4 regions of the Bacteroides caccae genome follow, and region 2 is predicted to be linked to each of the others. Evidence: riboswitches for the same ligand, from Rfam matches in the RefSeq annotation. Region 2 holds a riboswitch; each other region holds the start of a gene.

Evidence for each region. Region 2 has a riboswitch for cobalamin ahead of CGC64_RS15745 (TonB-dependent receptor plug domain-containing protein). Riboswitches for the same ligand answer to the same signal wherever they lie in the genome.
Region 1: linked by a shared signal. The riboswitch ahead of accC (acetyl-CoA carboxylase biotin carboxylase subunit) and the one ahead of CGC64_RS15745 (TonB-dependent receptor plug domain-containing protein) in region 2 are both predicted to bind cobalamin.
Region 3: linked by a shared signal. The riboswitch ahead of CGC64_RS17805 (anaerobic ribonucleoside triphosphate reductase) and the one ahead of CGC64_RS15745 (TonB-dependent receptor plug domain-containing protein) in region 2 are both predicted to bind cobalamin.
Region 4: linked by a shared signal. The riboswitch ahead of CGC64_RS18365 (TonB-dependent receptor plug domain-containing protein) and the one ahead of CGC64_RS15745 (TonB-dependent receptor plug domain-containing protein) in region 2 are both predicted to bind cobalamin.

Annotation. Positions count from the first base shown of each region.
Region 1 covers NZ_CP022412.2:4,303,227-4,308,596, forward strand. The annotation lists gene hdhA (7alpha-hydroxysteroid dehydrogenase) at 1-209, shown strand, start outside; gene pncB (nicotinate phosphoribosyltransferase) at 787-1,953, shown strand; gene CGC64_RS17595 (N-acetyltransferase) at 1,955-2,725, opposite strand; gene CGC64_RS17605 (thioredoxin family protein) at 2,960-3,283, opposite strand; cobalamin riboswitch at 3,486-3,690, shown strand; gene accC (acetyl-CoA carboxylase biotin carboxylase subunit) at 3,826-5,337, shown strand; gene CGC64_RS17615 (acetyl-CoA carboxylase biotin carboxyl carrier protein subunit) at 5,357-5,370, shown strand, end outside.
Region 2 covers NZ_CP022412.2:3,815,234-3,820,603, forward strand. The annotation lists gene CGC64_RS15735 (sensor histidine kinase) at 1-717, shown strand, start outside; gene CGC64_RS15740 (DUF5106 domain-containing protein) at 1,338-2,276, shown strand; cobalamin riboswitch at 2,311-2,517, shown strand; gene CGC64_RS15745 (TonB-dependent receptor plug domain-containing protein) at 2,701-4,743, shown strand; gene CGC64_RS15750 (YncE family protein) at 4,761-5,370, shown strand, end outside.
Region 3 covers NZ_CP022412.2:4,359,164-4,364,533, reverse strand. The annotation lists gene CGC64_RS17805 (anaerobic ribonucleoside triphosphate reductase) at 1-2,303, opposite strand, end outside; cobalamin riboswitch at 2,338-2,524, opposite strand; partial or broken gene CGC64_RS17800 (ribose-5-phosphate isomerase A) at 2,773-2,988, opposite strand; gene trhA (PAQR family membrane homeostasis protein TrhA) at 3,365-4,015, opposite strand; gene CGC64_RS17790 (DUF3857 domain-containing protein) at 4,075-5,370, opposite strand, start outside.
Region 4 covers NZ_CP022412.2:4,491,780-4,497,149, forward strand. The annotation lists gene CGC64_RS18360 (YncE family protein) at 1-277, opposite strand, end outside; gene CGC64_RS18365 (TonB-dependent receptor plug domain-containing protein) at 274-2,280, opposite strand; cobalamin riboswitch at 2,491-2,702, opposite strand; gene CGC64_RS18370 (ABC transporter substrate-binding protein) at 2,830-3,963, shown strand; gene CGC64_RS18375 (FecCD family ABC transporter permease) at 3,960-4,976, shown strand; gene CGC64_RS18380 (ABC transporter ATP-binding protein) at 4,973-5,370, shown strand, end outside.

The DNA.
Region 1 (5,370 bases), 490 kb from region 2:
TACTGACTCCCGCCGCTCTGGATAATCTGAATGAGGACGTCCGCAACATCTTTTTGGGACAATGCGCCACGCCTTATTTGGGTGAACCGGAAGATGTGGCAGCTACCATTGCCTTTCTCGCCTCGAATGACGCCCGGTATATCACCGGACAAACAATCGTCGTAGACGGCGGACTGACCACCCATAATCCAACCGTGGAATTATCATAAAACAATATCGAACGGTACATCGCACGCCTCAAGTAGTTAAGTACAAACGGACAGCCTGCCCCGTCTATGCAGCAGAGATGATTTTAACTTCCGGTGATAAGGTATTTGCAGCTAAGTCAATCGGATATAGCAGCCCGGAGGGAAGCTACGGAAATATAACAGAGGACACTTCTTTACCCACAACTGCACTACATATCATTAAAAACATAATGATATATATCCAATAACAGGATTACATATATCATCAAAATTAAACTTTGCTGTGCCACACTTCTACCACCCCGTTGGCACAGTCGTGCCATGCCTATGTCACAGTTGTGACAGCACGTTGGCACTGTTGTGACAATGGGGTGGCACAAGCATAGCGTTTGACGGTATCCGAACAGCATATATTAATCTACATTATACTCATTATGAAAAAGCCAACATTCATCTTTATTCTGTTATCCTTCATCACAATGTATACCAACAGACAGATAACAAATATCATTAAAAGAAAGAAATATCGACAATCAAACAATAGTTTCGTTCAACAAATACTAACTTTACAACGTTTTTAATATAAAGAACGGACAGCATGATTGTTAGAACGCTACTGGATACAGATCTCTATAAGTTTACCACATCGTACGCTTATATCAAACTATTTCCCTATGCAATGGGGAAATTCAGCTTCCATGATAGAAATGAGACTGAATATACTGAAGAATTTCTGGAAAGACTTAAAAATGAAATTGATAAGCTAAGCCGATTGAGACTTACAGAAGAAGAACTGGAATACATGACACGAAATTGCCGGTTCCTTCCGAGAGTTTATTGGGAATGGCTGTCATCTTTCCGCTTTCATCCGGATAAAATCAAGATACATTTGGACGAAGCACATCATCTTCACATCGAAGTCAGTGATTTCCTCTATAAAGCTACCCTGTATGAAGTACCTTTACTTGCCATTGTATCCGAAATAAAGAACCAGTTCTTCGGCAATGTAGCCGATATGGACGAAATCTTATGCAAATTATCGGAGAAAGTGGAACTGTCCAATCAACATCGGTTACGTTTCTCGGAGTTCGGTACGCGGCGGAGATTTTCTGTCCATGTACAGGAAACGGTTATCAGAAAATTAAAAGAAACGGCGCAGTATTGCACAGGCACTTCCAACTGCTATTTTGCAATGAAGTACGACATGAAAATGATGGGTACTCACCCGCATGAGTGGTTCATGTTTCATGGAGCGCAATTCGGATATAAACACGCCAACTACATGGCACTCGAAAACTGGGTGAATGTTTATGACGGTGATTTGGGCATTGCCTTATCCGATACTTATACTTCCGGTATCTTCCTCAGCAATCTCAGCCGCAAACAGGCGAAACTGTTTGACGGTGTCCGCTGCGATTCCGGCAACGAATTCAGGTTTATAGACAGTCTGATATCCCGTTACAAAGAACTGGGAATTGACGCGACTACCAAGACTATCGTTTTCAGCAATGCCCTTGATTTCACAAAAGCACTGGAGATTCAGGAATATTGCAGGAACAAAATCCGCTGTTCCTTCGGCATCGGGACAAATCTCACCAATGATACCGGATTCGAACCTTCAAACATCGTTATGAAACTGACACAATGCAAGATGAACGTCAATCAGGAATGGCGGGAATGTATCAAGCTATCCGACGACGAAGGTAAACATACCGGTAGTCCGGAAGAAGTACAGGCATGTCTGTATGAATTGAGACTGAATTAGCTTATTTCCCTGCTATCGCTTTATCAAAACGGCTATCCATACAAGCACTGATATCCGTTGTGACAAACTTTCCTTCATAAAACAAGCTGAATATCGTAGCCGGAGTAGGTGCAGCCTGTACCTGCTCCATTGTCTCCAGTTTTATAATCGTCAAAGGAAGATTTCTTTTGGCAGCGGTTTCCTTTAAAGAACTCATCACATGAAATTCTGCAAACGGACAACGGTTGGAGAAATAAACAGTGATACCCTTTTTATCAGGGCACTCTCCTGTTCGTGCAGATTCATTAAACGTCGGATTCGGAGCATCAACATTCAATTTCTTCACTAACAGACTAAATCCAGTCGGAAGCTGTTCGCAAGCAACAAATCCTTGTCTCAACAGCCATTTGGTATCACTCATAAAATGAAACTTCTTTGTTCCTACCACAGTCACCAAACCGTCCTTGCCTTGCTGCAAGGCATCATCTATCGCAGTTTGGAGCAGAGCTTTCGCATACCCTTTTCCTTTATATTGCCCGGCTACCCAAAAGCAGTTTATCAACAGATAATTATCAGCCTTCACAGGAACCCATCCGTTTTCGGCCGGACCATATTCGATAAATACTTTCGCACGCTCATTCAAACGACGAAAAACATACCCGTTTTCAAATCGCCTCTTCAGCCATTCCTTTTTCAGGTTATAACTTTCCAGACATTTCTTATCCGAGAAAGCGCAGCAGATATGTTCTTTTTCTATATTGTCTTTGGTAAGCGTGATAAAGTCGATGTTCATGGTAACTTGTTTTTTTATTAAATCAATATTATTTAGTGGGAAGTGAGGTACGAACATAAAAAAAGGAGCAACGCCTTGCTCCAACCTTTGTTAACCTTAAATCTAATACTATGAAAAACACATTGCAAAGATACGGACTTTCCGGTTATCTGCAAATTATCCAAATAAAAAAGTATGTTTCATAACATGATTTAAAACTTTCTGAGAAATAGTACTTGTTTTATTAATACTTTTTCAAGATTTGAATCCCTTCACGGCTCTTTCCAGTCTTTCCAAAGTCAGTTCGCCGGATTGCCGCCAAAGTTGTTGTCCTTTTCTTAAAAGGATAAATGTAGGCGTTGCTTCGATGGTGTAGAAATCCGTAAGGGCAGTTTCCTGGTCTACATCTACTTCCACCACTTCGATCGTGCCTTCCATTAATTTCTTAAATTCCTCAACAACAGGTTTCATACGCTGGCAATGAGGACACCATGTTGCATAAAATTCCGCCATTACCCAATCGGCATTAGCCAGCTTCTCTTGATTCCGTTCTTCACGGGCTACTTTCTTCTCTTTCATAATTGATTACTGTTTGATTAATAATTGCTACTTCAACAATGCGAAAAGAAAGAAAGTTTAAAGGGTAAACAATAATACACACAGATTTAACTATTAAATCCACTTACATTTACCTTATTTCGTTTCTGATATCCGAACAAGCGTCCATTGCACAAAAAAGCAACTTTCGTGCAAAAAGAGAACACTCTATTCAAAATTTATTTATCTTTGCCGCCGAAATGGTTCGGAATCCGTAGCCAACGGACGACGATTAATAGGGAATCGGGTGCAAATCCCGAACAGTCCCGCTGCTGTGAAGCTCAGTTCAATGTCTTATAAATGAACTAATTTGACGCCACTGATGTTCTATCGGGAAGGCAAATAAGACAAGAGTCAGTCAGAAGACCTGCCACTTCACGTAAAACGTTCTTTCGCCTCGTGGATTAGGAGAAAGGACATCGTTTGTTAAGCCCCAAATCAGGAAAATACTGTGTTTTCATCAGGTGGAGTATGTCCGCAAGGTGGGAAGACACAAAATAAGTATGTACTTAATTTAGAAAAGTATGATAAAAAGAATCTTAGTAGCCAATCGCGGTGAGATAGCCGTGAGGGTGATGCGCTCCTGCCGGGAGATGGAAATAACGAGTATCGCGATATTTTCCGAGGCAGACCGGACTGCAAAGCATGTGCTCTACGCAGACGAAGCATATTGTGTAGGTCCCGCCGCATCTAAAGAGAGTTATCTGAATATAGAAAAAATCATCGAAGTGGCGAAAGCGAACCACGCAGACGCCATTCATCCGGGATATGGATTCCTGTCCGAGAATGCGGCTTTTGCACGACGCTGTCAGGAAGAAGGCATTATCTTTATCGGTCCCAATCCGGAAACAATGGAAGCAATGGGCGACAAGATTTCCGCCCGCATCAAAATGATTGAAGCCGGAGTGCCCGTTGTGCCCGGCACACAAGAAAACCTGAAAAGTGTGGAAGAAGCTGTGGAGCTTTGCAATAAAATCGGTTATCCGGTGATGCTGAAAGCCTCTATGGGTGGCGGTGGAAAAGGGATGCGCCTTATCCACAGCGCAGAAGAAGTGGAAGAGGCCTATACAACTGCCAAAAGCGAATCTCTTTCTTCTTTCGGTGACGATACGGTTTATCTGGAGAAGTTCGTGGAAGAGCCTCATCACATCGAGTTTCAGATTCTGGGTGACAAACACGGAAATGTAATTCACCTTTGCGAACGCGAATGTTCCGTGCAACGCCGCAATCAGAAGATTGTGGAAGAAACTCCTTCGGTTTTCGTCACTCCGGAATTGCGGAAAGATATGGGAGAAAAAGCGGTGGCTGCCGCCAAAGCCGTCAATTATATCGGTGCGGGAACGATCGAGTTTCTGGTAGACAAGCACCGCAACTATTACTTCCTCGAAATGAATACCCGCCTGCAAGTGGAACATCCCATTACGGAAGAAGTAATCGGTGTAGACCTCGTAAAAGAGCAGATTAAGGTAGCCGACGGACAGGTTCTCCAACTGAAACAGGAAGATATCAAACAGCGCGGACACGCTATCGAATGCCGTATCTGTGCCGAAGATACAGAAATGAATTTCATGCCGAGTCCGGGAATCATCAAGCAGATTACAGAACCGAACGGTATCGGAGTGCGTATCGACAGCTATGTGTACGAAGGATACGAGATTCCGATCTATTATGACCCGATGATTGGCAAACTGATTGTGTGGGCAACTAACCGCGAATATGCTATCGAACGGATGCGTCGCGTGCTTCATGAGTACAAGCTGACCGGAGTCAAGAATAATATCAGTTACCTGCGTGCTATTATGGATACGCCCGATTTCGTAGAAGGTCATTATGATACCGGATTCATCGCCAAGAACGGCGAACACCTGCATCAGTGTATCATGCGAACCAGCGAACGTGCCGAGAATATTGCACTGATTGCCGCCTACATGGATTATCTGATGAATCTTGAAGAGAACAGCGGCGACGCTACCGACAACCGTCCTATCAGCAAATGGAAAGAATTCGGATTGCATAAAGGCGTACTTCGTATCTAATTAAAAAAAGCAGTTAATTATGGAAATTCATAT
Region 2 (5,370 bases):
ATCAACGATGTCACTCAGGAAGAAGAACAGGTGCGCCTGAAACGCCAACTGACGCAGAACATTGCCCACGAATTGAAAACACCTGTCAGCAGTATCCAAGGGTATCTGGAAACAATCGTCAACAATGATAATATTTCACGGGAGAAAATGAACACTTTCCTTGAACGTTGTTATGCACAAAGTAATCGTCTGAGCCGGCTGTTGCGTGACATATCTGTATTGACGCGCATGGACGAAGCCGCCAACATGATCGACATGGAACGGGTGGACATCAGTGTATTGGTAGGTAACATCATCAACGAAGTTGCTTTGGAATTGGAAGAAAAACATATCACTATCGTCGACTCATTAAAGAAGGGAATACAGATCAAGGGTAATTACTCCCTGCTCTACTCCATTTTCCGCAATTTAATGGATAATGCGATTGCTTACGCCGGAACGAATATTCAAATCAACATCAACTGTTTCCGTGAGGACGAGAACTTCTACTATTTCAGTTTCTCCGATACGGGCGTAGGCGTACCGGCCGAACACCTGAACCGTTTATTCGAGCGTTTCTACCGGGTAGATAAAGGTCGCTCACGCAAACTGGGCGGTACCGGTTTGGGGCTGGCTATCGTAAAAAATGCCGTGATTATTCATGGCGGCAATATCTCCGCCAAAAGCAGTCAAAGCGGTGGACTGGAATTCGTGTTTACACTGGGGAAAGAGAAATAATCTTTCTCCGGCAGATATAGATTATTACTCGTCTCATTCGAGTCTGCTTACACGTTCCGAAAAAATTACCGGAGAAAGACTTCAATTATTATTACCATAAAAATACAAATCTCGAGACTTAGAATAAGCGTTATATAAAAAAACGAACATTCCACTACATAAACGTTCTTATCGTTATTAATAAATTCAATGATCGTTTATTATAAACGTCCCCTCCGTTTATTATAAACTTTAAAATAAAAATTCATAGAAAAACATCCGAAATAATACAACAAAAAAGGCTGCGAACCTTATAAAATTCGCAGCCTTTAGCCAGTATTGATCGCCCTTCCCCTCATCAAAAAAGGAGGAGACAATCTATATTTGTTGTAAAATTACACCACTTTCTACTTTTATTCCATACTTTTTCATTCTTCTGTTATTGATTTCACGTTCTCTGTCTACAAATATACAACATAAAAAAGCATTTGTCAAGTCCCTCCGACGAAATTATAGTTAACTGATAACTTCAAATAATATCCTGCCGAACAAAAAAAGAAGAATGTTTTGAATAAAATAAAAAGGGAGTTATCTTTGCCTGCAACTTGAAAAATAATCAGATAAATGTAGAACAGCAAGTCATGAAAACAAACTTAAATATCCTTCCCATTCTCTGCTTCCTCCTCCTTTGGTCCTGCAAAAGCGGGAATGCTTCAAGCCAGACTAAAAACGAAGTGTCACAGGACACTATCAAGACTTTCACGCTGCCCGCTATCCCTCAAATAATGGTAGCACCGGAACAACGTGCCGAGTTCTTAGTAAAGCACTACTGGGATAATGTGAACTTCGCCGACACCAACTACATTCATCATCCGGAAATAACCGAACAGGCGTGGGTGGATTACTGCGACATTCTGAATCATGTCCCCCTCAAAACCGCACAGGAAGCTATACGCAAAACGATCGACCGCACAAACGTAGACAAGAAAGTATTCGCCTACATCACCGATTTAGCGGATAAATACTTATATGACCCCAACTCTCCGATGCGTAACGAGGAATTTTATATTCCCGTATTGGAAGCAATGGCAGCCTCTCCCGTATTGGAAGAGATAGAAAAAGTACGCCCCAAGGCACGGTTGGAATTAGCTCAAAAGAACCGCATAGGCACCAAAGCTATAAACTTCACCTATACCCTTGCTTCCGGCGCTCAAGGCTCCCTCTATCAGCTTAATGCCGATTATCTTCTGCTATTTATCAATAATCCCGGTTGCCACGCTTGTACGGAGACAATCGAAGGTTTAAAGCAAGCCCCTATCATCAGCCAACTCATAAAGGAGAAGAAGCTGATCGTCCTTTCTATCTACCCCGATGAAGAGTTGGATGACTGGCGCAAACATCTGAATGAATTTCCCAAAGAATGGATTAACGGATATGATAAGAAATTCACAATCAAAGAGAAACAACTGTATGACCTGAAAGCGATCCCTACTTTATACCTATTAAATAAAGAGAAAACCGTATTGTTGAAAGATGCTACCACACAAGCGATTGAAGAATACCTGATGATACATCAATAATCTTCTTCTTTCTTGCATAAAACAAATAAACTATCTATCTTTGTCGCGCATCGGTTTGCAACTCTCACATACGAGGGAAGCGATTAAAAGGGAATCAGGTGTAAATCCTGAACAGTCCCGCTGCTGTAAGTTCCACACATTACGTTGCGAGCAACCTACTTTTAGCCACTGGAAAGAAACTTCCGGGAAGGCGCCCGCAACAGGAACAAGTCAGAAGACCTGCCGTGCAACCAATTTCACTGCTTTCGAGGAAAAAGCGTTGAGTCTAATGAACCGGACAATTCGTCTATCATTTCATTCATCACTCTGATTCAGAGAAAGTATGTTTAAATTAATAAACTCTGCCAAAGTTTATTTAGCGTGTCCGGTCGAAGGGATTTCGCCCGGACACTTTTAAAATGTGAAAACAGCCAGAAAATCAAGGATGAGATATGTGACGTTTTATATGAGTATCTGTGCAGCATTCTGCTGCCAATTTCTATCCATACCGCTTTTTGCACAACAGCAGAAAGTGGATACAACGCATACCTATTTTATTCCGGAGGTTACCGTTTCTGATATTTACCAGACCCGTGAGGTCCGTTCTACTGCACCTCTACAACTATTTTCCAAAGAAGCCCTGAAGAATCTGCACGCCTTGCAAGTGTCCGATGCGGTGAAGCATTTTGCCGGTGTGACTGTAAAAGACTACGGAGGCATAGGAGGTCTGAAAACTGTCTCCATACGCAGTTTGGGAGCACAGCACACCGCCGTAGGCTATGACGGAATTGCCATAACGGACTGTCAGACGGGACAGATCGACATCGGCCGTTTCTCACTTGATAATGTAGATCAACTTTCGTTGAGCAACGGGCAGAGTGACAATATCTTCCAACCGGCACGTTTCTTCGCTTCTGCAGGAATATTGGACATACAGACGCTCACTCCCCGCTTTGAGAAAGGGAAACGAACTAATATAAGCGCTGCTTTCAAAACCGGTTCGTGGGGACTTGTCAATCCCTCTATCTTATTGGAACAACAACTCAGCCCCCAATGGACAGTTTCGGCGAACGGTGAATGGATGTCGTCAGACGGACAATATCCGTACACGCTACGTTATGGAAACGCAGCAGACGACCTGACTTCACGTGAAAAACGGAAGAACACGGATGTCGAAACGTTCCGTGCCGAAGCCGGGCTTTACGGCAACTTCTCCGACAAAGAGCAATGGCGGCTAAAAGCTTACTACTTCCAGTCTTCCAGGGGATTGCCGAAAGCGACCACGCTATATAACGACTTTTCCGCACAGCACCTCTGGGACAAAAATACATTTATACAAAGCCAATATAAAAAGGAATTCAGCCGGCAATGGGTATTCCGGACTTCTGCCAAATGGAACTGGAGTTACCAGCATTATCTGGACCCTGCTATCAAAAACAATGAAGGCAAAACAGAGAACAGCTATTACCAGCAGGAATACTATCTTTCCGCCTCCGTGTTATACAGGCTGCTGAACAATCTTTCGTTTTCATTATCTACCGACGGCAGTATCAACACGATGAATGCCAACATGGCAGACTTTGCACATCCCACACGCTATTCGTGGTTGACAGCCATTGCCGGAAAATACGTCAACGAATGGTTCACTCTATCTGTTTCCGCCTTGGCAACCGTTATCAACGAGCAGGCCGACAAGGGAGGAAGCGCAGGCAATCACCGCAAATTAACTCCTTACGTCAGCGCCACATTCAAGCCTTTCCGGAATGAAGAATTTCGTGTCCGTTTCTTCTACAAAGATATTTTCCGTTTGCCTAGTTTCAATGATTTATATTATCAGGAAGTGGGTAACAGCAAATTGAAACCCGAAAATGCCCGTCAATACAATATCGGTTTGACGTATAGCAGAAATGTATGTACATTCCTGCCCTACCTGTCGGCAACCGTTGACGCATATTATAACAAAGTGACGGACAAAATCATTGCTTACCCGACCAAGAACCTTGCTGTGTGGAGCATGAGGAATTTGGGCAGTGTAGAGATCAAAGGTATTGACGCCACAGGAAGCCTATCGCTCCAACCCCGGGAAAGTATCCGTATCAATTTTTCCGGGAACTATACTTATCAACGGGCATTAGATGTCACAACTCCGGACGCCAGCTCGAACAAATCGACTTATAAACATCAGATAGCCTACACCCCCCGCGTCTCCGCTTCGGGACAAGCGGGCATCGAAACACCCTGGATAGATTTATCTTATTCGTTCCTCTTTTCGGGAAAACGTTATGCGTTGGGACAGAACATTCCCGAAAACCGGTTGGCCAGTTACAGCGATCACAGTATTTCAGCCGGCCGAGACTTCCGGATAAGAAAAGTTACAACGTCTCTTAGCGTAGAGGTTTTGAATCTGCTGGATAAAAATTACGAGATTGTTCAGTTCTTCCCCATGCCCGGCCGTTCAGTCAGGGCAACATTGAAGATAAGATATTAATATTATAAAAGGATATTATGGACGTGAAAAGGAAATTGACATATATATTCCGGCTCTGTCTGCCGCTGCTATTATTACTCAACGCTTGCGATGATATGGAGGACAAGCCCTTCACCTCATCGGACATCACAGGTGACCCGACAGAGACGGATACAGCCGAACTCTATGCGTTGTGCGAAGGATTGTTCAATCAGAATAACAGTTCGCTGATGCGTTTTTCTTTCAATAACCAGCGAATGGTACGCAATTATTTCAAGACGATCAATCACCGGGGACTGGGAGATACGGCTAATGATCTGGCAATTTACGGTAGCAAGATATATATTGTAGCCAACGTTTCCAGTACGATAGAAATAGTGGATTTCCAAACGGGAAACTCGCTGAAACAGATTCAAATGCTGACAGAGAACGGAAATCCCCGGGAACCGCGATACATTGCTTTTCATAAAGAAAAAGCCTATGTCTGTTCTTATGACGGTACGGTAGCACGTATTGACACGGCTTCGCTTACCATAGACGCTATGACAACAGTGGGACGTAATCCTGACGGAATTTGTGTACAGGATGACAAGTTATATGTTTCCAACTCCGGCGGATTGGACCATGCGTCGGGATTGGGGGTAGACA
Region 3 (5,370 bases), 540 kb from region 2:
ATCCGGAGAATGCTTTCACTCTGGCATACGGGGCATTTGTCGAAAATCACCCCTTTGTAGCCGCAGTTATGGCAGGTGTCTACCGGATGATTGATAGAGCCGTAACCGATACCCTCGTCGTGCATCACCTTTACTATTTTGGCAATGGCACGTACATTTTTCTGTGCTTCTCCGTCCAGTTCCACATATGTGATGTGTCCGCCACGGGTAATAGCGTGGAAAGGAGCTTCGCATTTGATTTTTTCAACAATACTGATAGGCTCTTTCACGTCTACGTGGAATGAGTTGACATAATAGTCCCTGTCCGTTACTCCCGGAATTTTACCGAATTTCCGGCGGTCCATTTTGGTGAAACGTCCGGAAAGACCTTCGGCGGGAGTAGCCAGTACAGAATAGTTCAGGTTATATTTCGCTTTATATTCATCCGCTACCTTGTTCATTTCCGTTACGGCCTCGTACAATGTGTCCCATGCCTTTTGGCTATGCCCGTGGCCTTCTCCGTAGAGAGCAACCATTGCGTTGTGCCCGCCGATGAATCCGATTCCCAGCGTACCGCTACGCAGCACGTCACCTACCTGTTCGTTTGGGTTCAGTGTGCCGCCGCCTTTCCATACATCATTTCCCATCATAAAGGGGAACTGGCGTGCAAGGGCTGTACGCTGATATTGATAACGTTCGTAAAGCTGGTCGGCCACTAAAGTAGCCGTGTTACGTACCGATTCCATGAAAATCTCCTTTGCTTTCTGTTCGATAGCGTCTTTGTTGCGTTCGTCCTCTATCAGATTTTCAGCTTTGATACGAGCTTCGATAGCCAGTCGGGGCATATTTAGTGTTGTGAATGAAAGGTTGCCGCGTCCTAAAGACGATTTCTCTCCGGCTACGTTTTCAAACACACGAGTGCGGCAACCCATTGTTGCCAGCTCGTAAATATAACGTTTCGGGTCGTCTGCTTTCCATTTTTCGTTCTTGTTGAAAGGAGTATCGAGGAACATGAAATTTGGAAAAAGAGCTTTCGATGTCGTCTGGCAGGCTTTCAGCAGCAGGTCGAAATTAGGAGCTTCGTAAGTTGCTTTCATGGCCTCTTCGATGCTTTCCATTTTCATAGCCTTCTCATAGTCCTTTTCCGAATAAGAAACTCCGTCTTTCACTTTGAAGATCTGAATCGGGAATACGGGTACTTCACCACGGGTTCCCAACCCTTCAATCGTGGCCTTCAGTAGCTCCTCAATCACCATGCGGCCTTCAGCGGAAGTATCCGTGCCGTAGTTGATAGAGCTGAATACCACCTGGTTACCACCACGGGAATGCATCGTGTTCAGGTTGTGTATAAATCCTTCCATTGCCTGATGCGTATCTTTCCGTGTCTGTTGGTATGCCTTCTCTATGATGCGTGCCAAGTGCTCTTTGTCAATATTGATTTGCAGGGCTATCAGGGCGATGCGTAACGTTTCCCGTTCCCGTTCACCGGATTGGATAGACGGCAGATATTCTTTAATCAGTGTGCGGATCGCTTTTTCATCGGCCTGTATACCGTTTTCCATGGCCACATAGAAATTGATGAAAGAAGATAAATGCTTGCGGAATGACTTGGCCACACCCTTTGCCATGAAAAAGTCGAAGGCGGGAATTGCCTGTCCGCCGTGCTGCTCGTTCTGGTTTGTCTGGAAGATGATCGTAGCCAGAGTTGCATAACTTTGAATGCTTTGTGGGGTGCGGATACTGCCGTTTTTGGTACGGAAACCGCGTTCGAACAAATCATCCATGTCATATTGGATACAAGTCGTCGTTTTTGTCGGATAATAATCCAAGTCATGAATATGAATGTCTCCCAGTTGGTGAGCTTCGGCAAAACGCTTCGGCAACAGGTATTTATAAGTATAATCTTTGGTTACTTCCGATGCAAACGTCATCATCTGTCCGGCAGGTGTATGGCTGCTCATATTGGCGTTGCTTAGGTTTACATCGTTCTTGTCGATAGCGACAATACCATCCATGACGTGCTTCATCTGGGTTTTCTTGTCTCGTTCCGTATTCCGCCATTCACGGTAGATGATGTACTTTTTGGCGACCTCCGGCCGTACCTTCATCAATGCTTTTTCTACTAAGTCCTGGATTTCCTCTACGGTAATCGTAGGGGTGGCAAACTGGCTGATTACATTCATCGTGATATCAGCAATTAATTGCTGTTCATCCTGAATGCCTGTCGCACTGAATGCCTTGCTGATTGCATTCTTAATCTTGCTGATAGAGAAATCTTCTCTTTTACCATCACGTTTGATGATACAAATTTCCGCGTAGTTCATAACTTTAACTCCCGAAAGTGTTAGACATTAATAATATGGTTGATTTGTTCCGGCAGGTCTTCTGACTTATCTCTCCCTCGCAACGCCTTCCCACATCAGCCGATGCAGTGACATAGTGTGCGGATTCACAGAGAATTACAGCAGCGGGTACTGTCGCCGATTTGCACAGCGTTCCCTCATTGACTAAACCTCTTTTTAGTTCCGAAACCGGATACAAAGATAAGTGATAATCTAATATCCCGGTTACCTTTTAACATTAAATTTCGGGAAACTTTTCTTTCTTACTGATACAGAAACTTTTCCGTTTTGGAAAACTTTTTTCTGAATTTAACTCGTGAAGTGTTCTCTTTTTGCCTGTTTCTTTTCTCGAAACCGGACATGATTCGGTGTGTTTTCCTTTATTTGGGCTGCAAAGGTGCGAAATTATTTTCTTATGTTCCGTACAAAAATAAAAAATATCTTCTTTGTCTTATTCTGCCGTTATTATTTCTACATCATATCCGATGAACAGCTCGCTCTCAATCGCTCCGGTGATTGCCTTCACTTGTTCCTCCAAAGAAGAGTCAATGTAATGAAAACGAGTATCAGGGATAAAGTTGCCGTTTTCGGTAAGAACCGGTCCATCTTTCGCCATGGTCGCAATTTCGCATGCTATACGTTCTTTCGCTTCCCGGTTGATAATTGAATCCGACCATTGCAGATTCTTTATCAGATGATTTTTCCCGGTTCATGATCTTACATTCTCGATGATTTTAAATATGTATAACAACCGGATGAGGATGTTTGGTTCAATCTTGCTTTTTGATAATCGAATAACTGTCTTCTGCCTTTTTAGTTAATTTTTAAATTTAATTCCGTTAATTGTTAACGGTTACCTGTATTCTATTAAACCATGTTATAAGATGCCCTACTTTGCCTTGAAAATTTGGAGATATGCAGAAAGTCCGTATCTTTGCAATGTGTTTTTCATAGTATTAGATTTAAGGTTAACAAAAAAGATTGGCTGTCTGGGATAGATAGCCTTTTTTTTGTCTGTATGTCTACAATCGTTATGTCTCCCTCTATAATATCAGCCAGATAGCTATGATGTGCCCGATACTTCCTCCCAAGCAGAACAGATGAAAGGTGGCGTGCATATAAGGCTTGCGCAATGAATAGAATACGGCACCTGTAATATAAGATACGCCTCCTCCTATCAGCCACCAGAAAGCCGGGGTGGCATTCAGCAATGCCAGATGATCCATTAAAGGCTTCATAGCGACCAAAATACTGGCTCCCATGGCCACATAACAGCACGTTTCCAGATTACTGTGTTCTTTCAGCTTTTTGAAACTCAAAATGAAACCGGCGATAGCCGACAGCCAGACGAAGGCGAAAATACCCCAGCCCCAACCGCCTGCCTGACGCAAAACGAGTAATGTGAAGGGTGTGTATGTGCCCGCTATGTGAAGATAAATGGCTCCGTGGTCGAATTTGCGGAGTAGCTCTTTCGTTTTGCCCGGACGCGTACCGTGATACCACGTAGAACTGATATAGGATGAAAGCATTCCTGTCAAATAAACAGAAATACAAGCCACTGCCCATTGCGGTTCGGCATTTTCGGTTGCTTTCACTAGCAGGAAGTAACCTGCGATAACTCCAAGCAGTATGCCTGCTCCGTGACTGAGCGTGTTTGCCCATTCTTCTCCGTTGCTGTATCTTTTGTTTTTCAATGTTTCTTACGTACTTTGTTGAAGTTACAAAGATACTTTATTTTCTGTAAGTAGTCATCTTATTCTTTTTTTAATATGATTTTTCCATTGTACTGTTCCGCCACTTGTTTACGGAAATCGAGGAAAGCGGTATATTCGCCGGGCTTGTATACCCCTTTACGCATAAACAGTTGATGAACAATATATATCTTATTGTCTTTTGTATAGATACTGGAATGAAAGTTCCCGAATTTACTTTTTAGATCGATTGGTTTGGGAAGTCCTTCCACGATATATCCGTCAGGTAGTTTGATGCAGATACTATCAGTGTCCGAATACCCGTAGTTAATATGGATAGGATATTTCCGGCTGATGGCACGAGGTACACTGAATCCTTTTTTAAATATGTTAGTCGGGATGAACAGCCGGTTTCCTGTTTTGTAACCGTATTGCTGGCTGCTTGCCGTATAACTGAAAGTGATAGATGGATTCGCTTCCTTACATTCTTTGATTTGCAGGCGAAGGATGTCGGCTTGCGAGAGGTTGAGGGTCGAACGGATGTGGTCTTTCTGTTTGTTAGGTTCCAAATAAACGATTCCTGCCTCATTTTCGTACTGGAATAATCGGGATATTTCGTTCACTTCTATTTGTGTTTCTGCCGTAGGCGATAGGGTGATAGTAGCTATGATGTGCTGTGTGTTCAATGAATCGGGATACGTGGGCAGACGATGTATGCTGCCACCGGCGGGTTCGATAAGCAATGCGTCATGTCCGGCAATGCCTTGGTGGATATAGCCGAAGGGAAGCGATGGATCGGTACATTCCAGCCACAGAGTGTCCTTGGGGAGAGGTACTTGCAGAATGACGTGATTCATCTGGTTGGCGTTGGAGAAATCAGGCAACAGGCGTTCGTTGGTAGTGCTTATCACCGTATAAGTAGAAGGTATGCCTATTTCTTTCAGCATGGCACGGGTGTAATTGGAAAGTCCTTTACAATCGCCAAATCCGGTGCGGCAGACATCGGATGCTGCGATAGGCTGCAATCCTCCGATACCTAGCTGTATACTGACGTAGCGGGTAGTTTTTGCCAGATAGTCATAAATTGCCTTTACTTTTTCGCGGTCGGTAGAGCAGTGAGCAGTCAGTCCGTGCAACTTGTTGCGGAAAGGTTCGGTGAGTTCGTCGCGTCCGTCGAGTAGTTTGTATTGCCATTCTCCGTATTTTTGCCAAGTACTCATGTCCCCTTCCGATTTGTCATATTTGAAAGCGGAAGGAGCGAAATAAATCCGTGGAAACAATTTTGCGAAATCGGGACCGAACGGCTCTTTCTGTATCGGCAGCAGTTTCGAAGCGGTAACTTCAATCACTTGCTGCCC
Region 4 (5,370 bases), 680 kb from region 2:
CCCCCAGTTCTTTCACTACGGACGGATTCCGCTCGGCATAAATATTACGATGATACTTACCGGTAGTGCTGTCATAAAAATCAAGCGTACACTTATTACTTCCCATATTTCCTTCATTGAGAAGATACATTCCTTTAATACTGACGCCCCCTAAAGGATCCTTGCCAACATCTATCTCGTCAGAAGGTAGAACCGGAAGCTCGCCCCGACAAGCCAGCAAACAACAGCCTGTTAATATACCAAGCAAGACACGCGAAAGAATATTATTCACAATCATATCGTTAAGTTTAAAATGAATTTAAAGTTAGTTCCGGGCATCGGATAAGACCTCACCACCTCATATTGTTGATTAAAAATATTGTTTACTTCCAAGGTCAACTTGAAATCATACTTTCTCCAACTGAATTTCTTTGCCAAAGAAAAATCACTTGTATACCAAGGAAGACGATAATTCTCCGGAGTATTGGCCGAAACGTCATAGCGCTCTCCCGTATATATAAAGCTATAATTCAATTCCCATGATTTATATCCGGCATTTAATATAGCCGAGCCACTATGCCAGGGAATATACGATATTTGTCCCCCATACGTATCTTTATCCGACTTATCAGTAAAATCCTGTGCTTTCTGATACGTATATGATAACCGGCTGTCAAATACCCAATCGTTACCAAACTTCCAAAGTCCTTGCAAAACGACATCCACTCCTTTTATTTTAACAAGTCCCATATTAATCATTGTCCAACGAAAGAAATTATTGGTAGGAGTAGCTATTATTTTATTTTCCACCTCATTATAATACGCATCCAATTGCACATTCAGTGCTTGCAGCCAGGTTCCGGAAGATAATTTCTGATAAGTGAATCCTACGTTATACTGATTAGTATACTCAGGTTTCAGCTTTATATTCCCTATAAATGTATAATACAAATCGTTCAAAGTCGGCATACGAAATATCCGTTTGTAAAAAGCACGCAGACTTAAATCAATATTCTTGAAAGGTTTATAGGAAGTGATAACGGTAGGAGTAAATTCCATTTTATTCCCGGCCGAAGTAGTATCTGAAGCAACGTTCTCATTTACAAAAGTTCCCAAGACACTGGCCTGCAACTTAAAACGCTCAAAATGTAAAGAGGTAGCTGCCGCTACCAGCGCCGTATTTCTCCGGGGATAAGGAAAATCTGTCAAATTAGCGTTCAGCTTATTCCATTGGTAGTCCGCTGAAATATTTATATCCCAAAAAGGAAAAAGAGTAACCCTGTTAGCCATTGACAAGTAAACTTCCTGTTGGCGATATGTATTATTTACATACATGGTAGCCTCCTCCTTTTGGGGATCTGCCAGATAATGCAGATAATCATACGCGTATTTGGCATTCAACAACAGACTGTACACATCACCGAAATCTTTTTTGAAAGAAGATTGGAAAAAGAAATTTGTATCCCATTGGCGATCCTCATGTGAGAAACGATTCCGCACAACAGCACCGGGATATCCACGTTCTGAATTATAAAAATAAGCTTTCGTACGCCAGTAACCACTTTTGATCTTGCCATATAAGCCGCCCTCAGCACGCAATGCATTGACATCCCCATTACGGCGTACTGCCGTAGTATCATATCCTCCATCCACCGCATAAGTAAATTTATACTTTCCGGTTGTATACATATATTCAGTACTAAGTGACGCACTCACATTCTCACTCAGTTTCTGTTCCCAAAGCAAAGAAGGATTGACAACTCCGAAAGAGCCCGTCTTAAAAGTCGCTTTCACATGATAAGCCCTATCCTCCCGAAAAACGGGTGTTCTCGACTGGAGATAAATAGAACCTGCAGAACCAAAATCTTTCGCCGGTTGGAAAATGGCACTTTTCTGACCATTATATAAAGTGACAGCTTCCATATTATCCAAAGAGAAACGTCCCAAATCAATCACTCCATTCTGCGCATTACCCAGTTCAATACCGTCATAAAACACTCCCACATGATTCGTTCCCATACTTCGGATATTAACGGTCTTCAACCCGCCTATTCCACCATAATCTTTTATTTGTACTCCGGAAAAATAACGTATAGCGTCCGCTACCGAATGTGCAGCCAGTTTCTCCAACTTATCCCCTGATAAAGATTGCACCGGAATTACCTCCTTATTAATTCTGGCAGTAACCACTACTTCATTAAGATGATGCAAACTGTCCAGTTTGCTTTGTGCTGACGACAATAAAGCCATACTCAAAAAGCATCCTATCCCCAATACCCTAAAATAAATCTGCCCGAACATAATCCTCCTGTTTATTAATTAAAATAATAAACTTTCATAGGGTTACAGTGAGGATGCAATTTTCCATACACTCAAACATATACACGTGCTTCTCCCCGCATAATGGAACACTCAAAAAGGCATATTCCTCCTTCCTGAAACTTCACATCACCAATCAAAGATGTATTTTGAATAAAAAACTGCACTCTTCAAACTCTAATCCCGGAAAGTTTCAAGAATTCAATTTTGGCAGGTCTTCTGACTTACTCCATTTTCCTAACGCCCTTCCCATTCCTCCAAAGCGGAACAGTGGATTTGAGTATTGTAGGAAAACTTTTGGCGGAGCTTACAGCAGCGGGTCTGTTCAGGATTTACACCTGATTCCCTTTTCACCACTCTTTCCGTAGAATCGGAAAAGTGACACCAAAATTTCTGGGGACAAAGATACACAAATAGGAACAAATCGAAAGAAAAATCCAACTAAAATAAAAACAAACTAATAATTAAGTCCTATCTTTGCCGTTCAAAAGGACCCACTATTATTTTTTTCTAATTAAACATCTTATAAAAGTGAAATCTCCTGCTCCGACTATCACGTTACTTTGCCTGCTCTTTTTGGCAAGCTGTATCACCCGTAATAAGACATCTCTGGAAGCATTCAACCAAGATGTATATACCCCTGAATACGCTTCGGGATTTAAAATCCTGGGTGCTGAGAACGCTGCCAGTACGCTTATACAGATTACCAACCCGTGGCAAGGCGCCAACGACGTAACAATGTCTTATTTTGTTACACGCAACGGCGAGCAAGCGCCTGCCGGATTCAACGGTCCCGTCATCCCTGCCGGAGCCAAACAGATTGTATGCATGTCTTCTTCCTATGTTGCCATGCTCGATGAACTGGGAGAAGTCAACCGGATTGTCGGAGTTTCGGGCATTGATTATATCGCCAATCCCTACATCCTTGCCCACAAAGATTCAATCAAGGATATGGGTCCTGAAATGAACTACGAACTGCTGATTGGATTAAAGCCCGACGTAGTCTTGCTCTATGGCATAGGTGACGCCCAAACCGCTGTAACGGACAAACTGAAAGAACTTTCCATACCTTATCTATATATGGGGGAATATCTGGAAGAATCACCGCTCGGCAAAGCCGAATGGATGATTGTCCTTTCCGAACTGACAGACAAACGGGAAAAGGGAATAGAAATATTCCGGGAAATTCCCCAACGTTATTACGCACTGAAAGCCCTCACGGATTCCGTCAGCCAGCGTCCTACCGTTATGTTCAACACTCCATGGAACGACAGTTGGGTAATGCCTTCCACCCAAAGTTATATGGCACGACTGATTGCCGATGCAGGCGCAGAGTACATTTATAAAGAAAACAGTTCCAACAGTTCAACCCCAATCGGACTGGAAACAGCCTATGGCCTGATACAAAAAGCCGATTACTGGATTAATGTCGGTTCGGCAACTACACTTGAGGAGCTGAAAGCTGTCAACCCTAAATTCGCAGACGCAAAAGCCGTGAACGAAAAGACTGTTTATAACAACAACTTACGGTTGACGCCGACAGGCGGAAACGATTATTGGGAATCGGCAGTTGTCCGTCCCGATGTTGTGTTACGCGACTTGATTCATATTTTTCATCCGGAGCTTGTATCCGATTCACTTTATTATTACAGGCGTCTGGAATGAAACAACCCCGCAAACATACTGCACTTTTATTTATCGCGCTAGGCATAATCGCCCTGCTATTGCTAGTCATAGATATGGCAACCGGAGACACGTATATCCCTGTCTCCAAGGTATGGGCTGTGCTCACCGGAGGCGAATGTGATGAAATGACACGTAACATTCTTCTTTCTATCCGGTTCATACGGGTAATAGTGGCGGCACTGATAGGCGTGGCACTCTCCGTAAGCGGTTTGCAGATGCAGACAGTTTTCCAAAACCCATTGGCGGATCCCTATTTGCTGGGAGTAAGTTCCGGTGCAGGATTAGGGGTTGCCTTGTTTATACTGGGAGCTCCACTGCTCGGCTGGTCTGAATTTCCACTGCTCCAGTCATTGGGCATCGTCGGTTCCGGTTGGATAGGAACGGCTGTCATTTTACTGGGAGTAGCTGTCATCAGCCGGAAAGTAAAAAATATCCTCGGTGTATTGATTATGGGAGTCATGATAGGTTATGTGGCAGGCGCCATTATCCAGATACTGCAATATCTGAGTTCTGCCGAACAATTAAAAATGTTCACGCTCTGGTCAATGGGTTCTCTCGGGCACATCACCACCACCCAACTGGGAATCATGACACCTATGTTATGCCTGGGACTGCTCATTTCCATAGTCTGCATCAAACCTTTGAACCTGTTGCTTCTTGGAGAAAACTATGCACGGACAATGGGAATGAATATCAAGCGTTCACGTACACTCATCTTCATCTCCACCGCGCTGCTGACAGGAACGGTGACCGCATTCTGCGGCCCGGTAGGTTTTATCGGGCTGGCAGTACCGCACGTCACACGGTTGCTGTTCAACAACGCCGACCACCGGATACTTGTCCCCGCCACTATGCTGACGGGACTTATCAGCATGCTTCTTTGCGACATCATCGCCAAGAAATTCCTGCTTCCGGTGAACTGTATCACCGCCTTGCTCGGTGTTCCGGTCATTTTATGGGTAATAGCTAAAAACTTGCATGGATTCAAATGATTGAACTTAAGGAACTGACATTAGGATACGGACAGCGCACGCTGTTGAAAACGGTAAACGCCCGAATCACAGGCGGACAACTCGTTGCACTGCTAGGACGCAACGGAACAGGAAAAAGTACTCTCCTGCGTGCCATAATGGGACTGGAAAGTCCTCAATCGGGAGAAATCAATCTGCAAGGAAAAGACATTGCTTCACTGAAACCGGAAAAATTAGCTCTGAGCATTAGTTTCGTAACCACCGACAAAGTACGCATTGCCAATCTTCGCTGCAAAGATGTGGTAGCGTTGGGGCGCGCTCCCTACACAAACTGGCTCGGTCAGCTTCAACCGGAAGACCGGAAAATAGTAGATAATGCCATTCAGTTGGTCGGCATGTCCGGTTATGCAGAAAA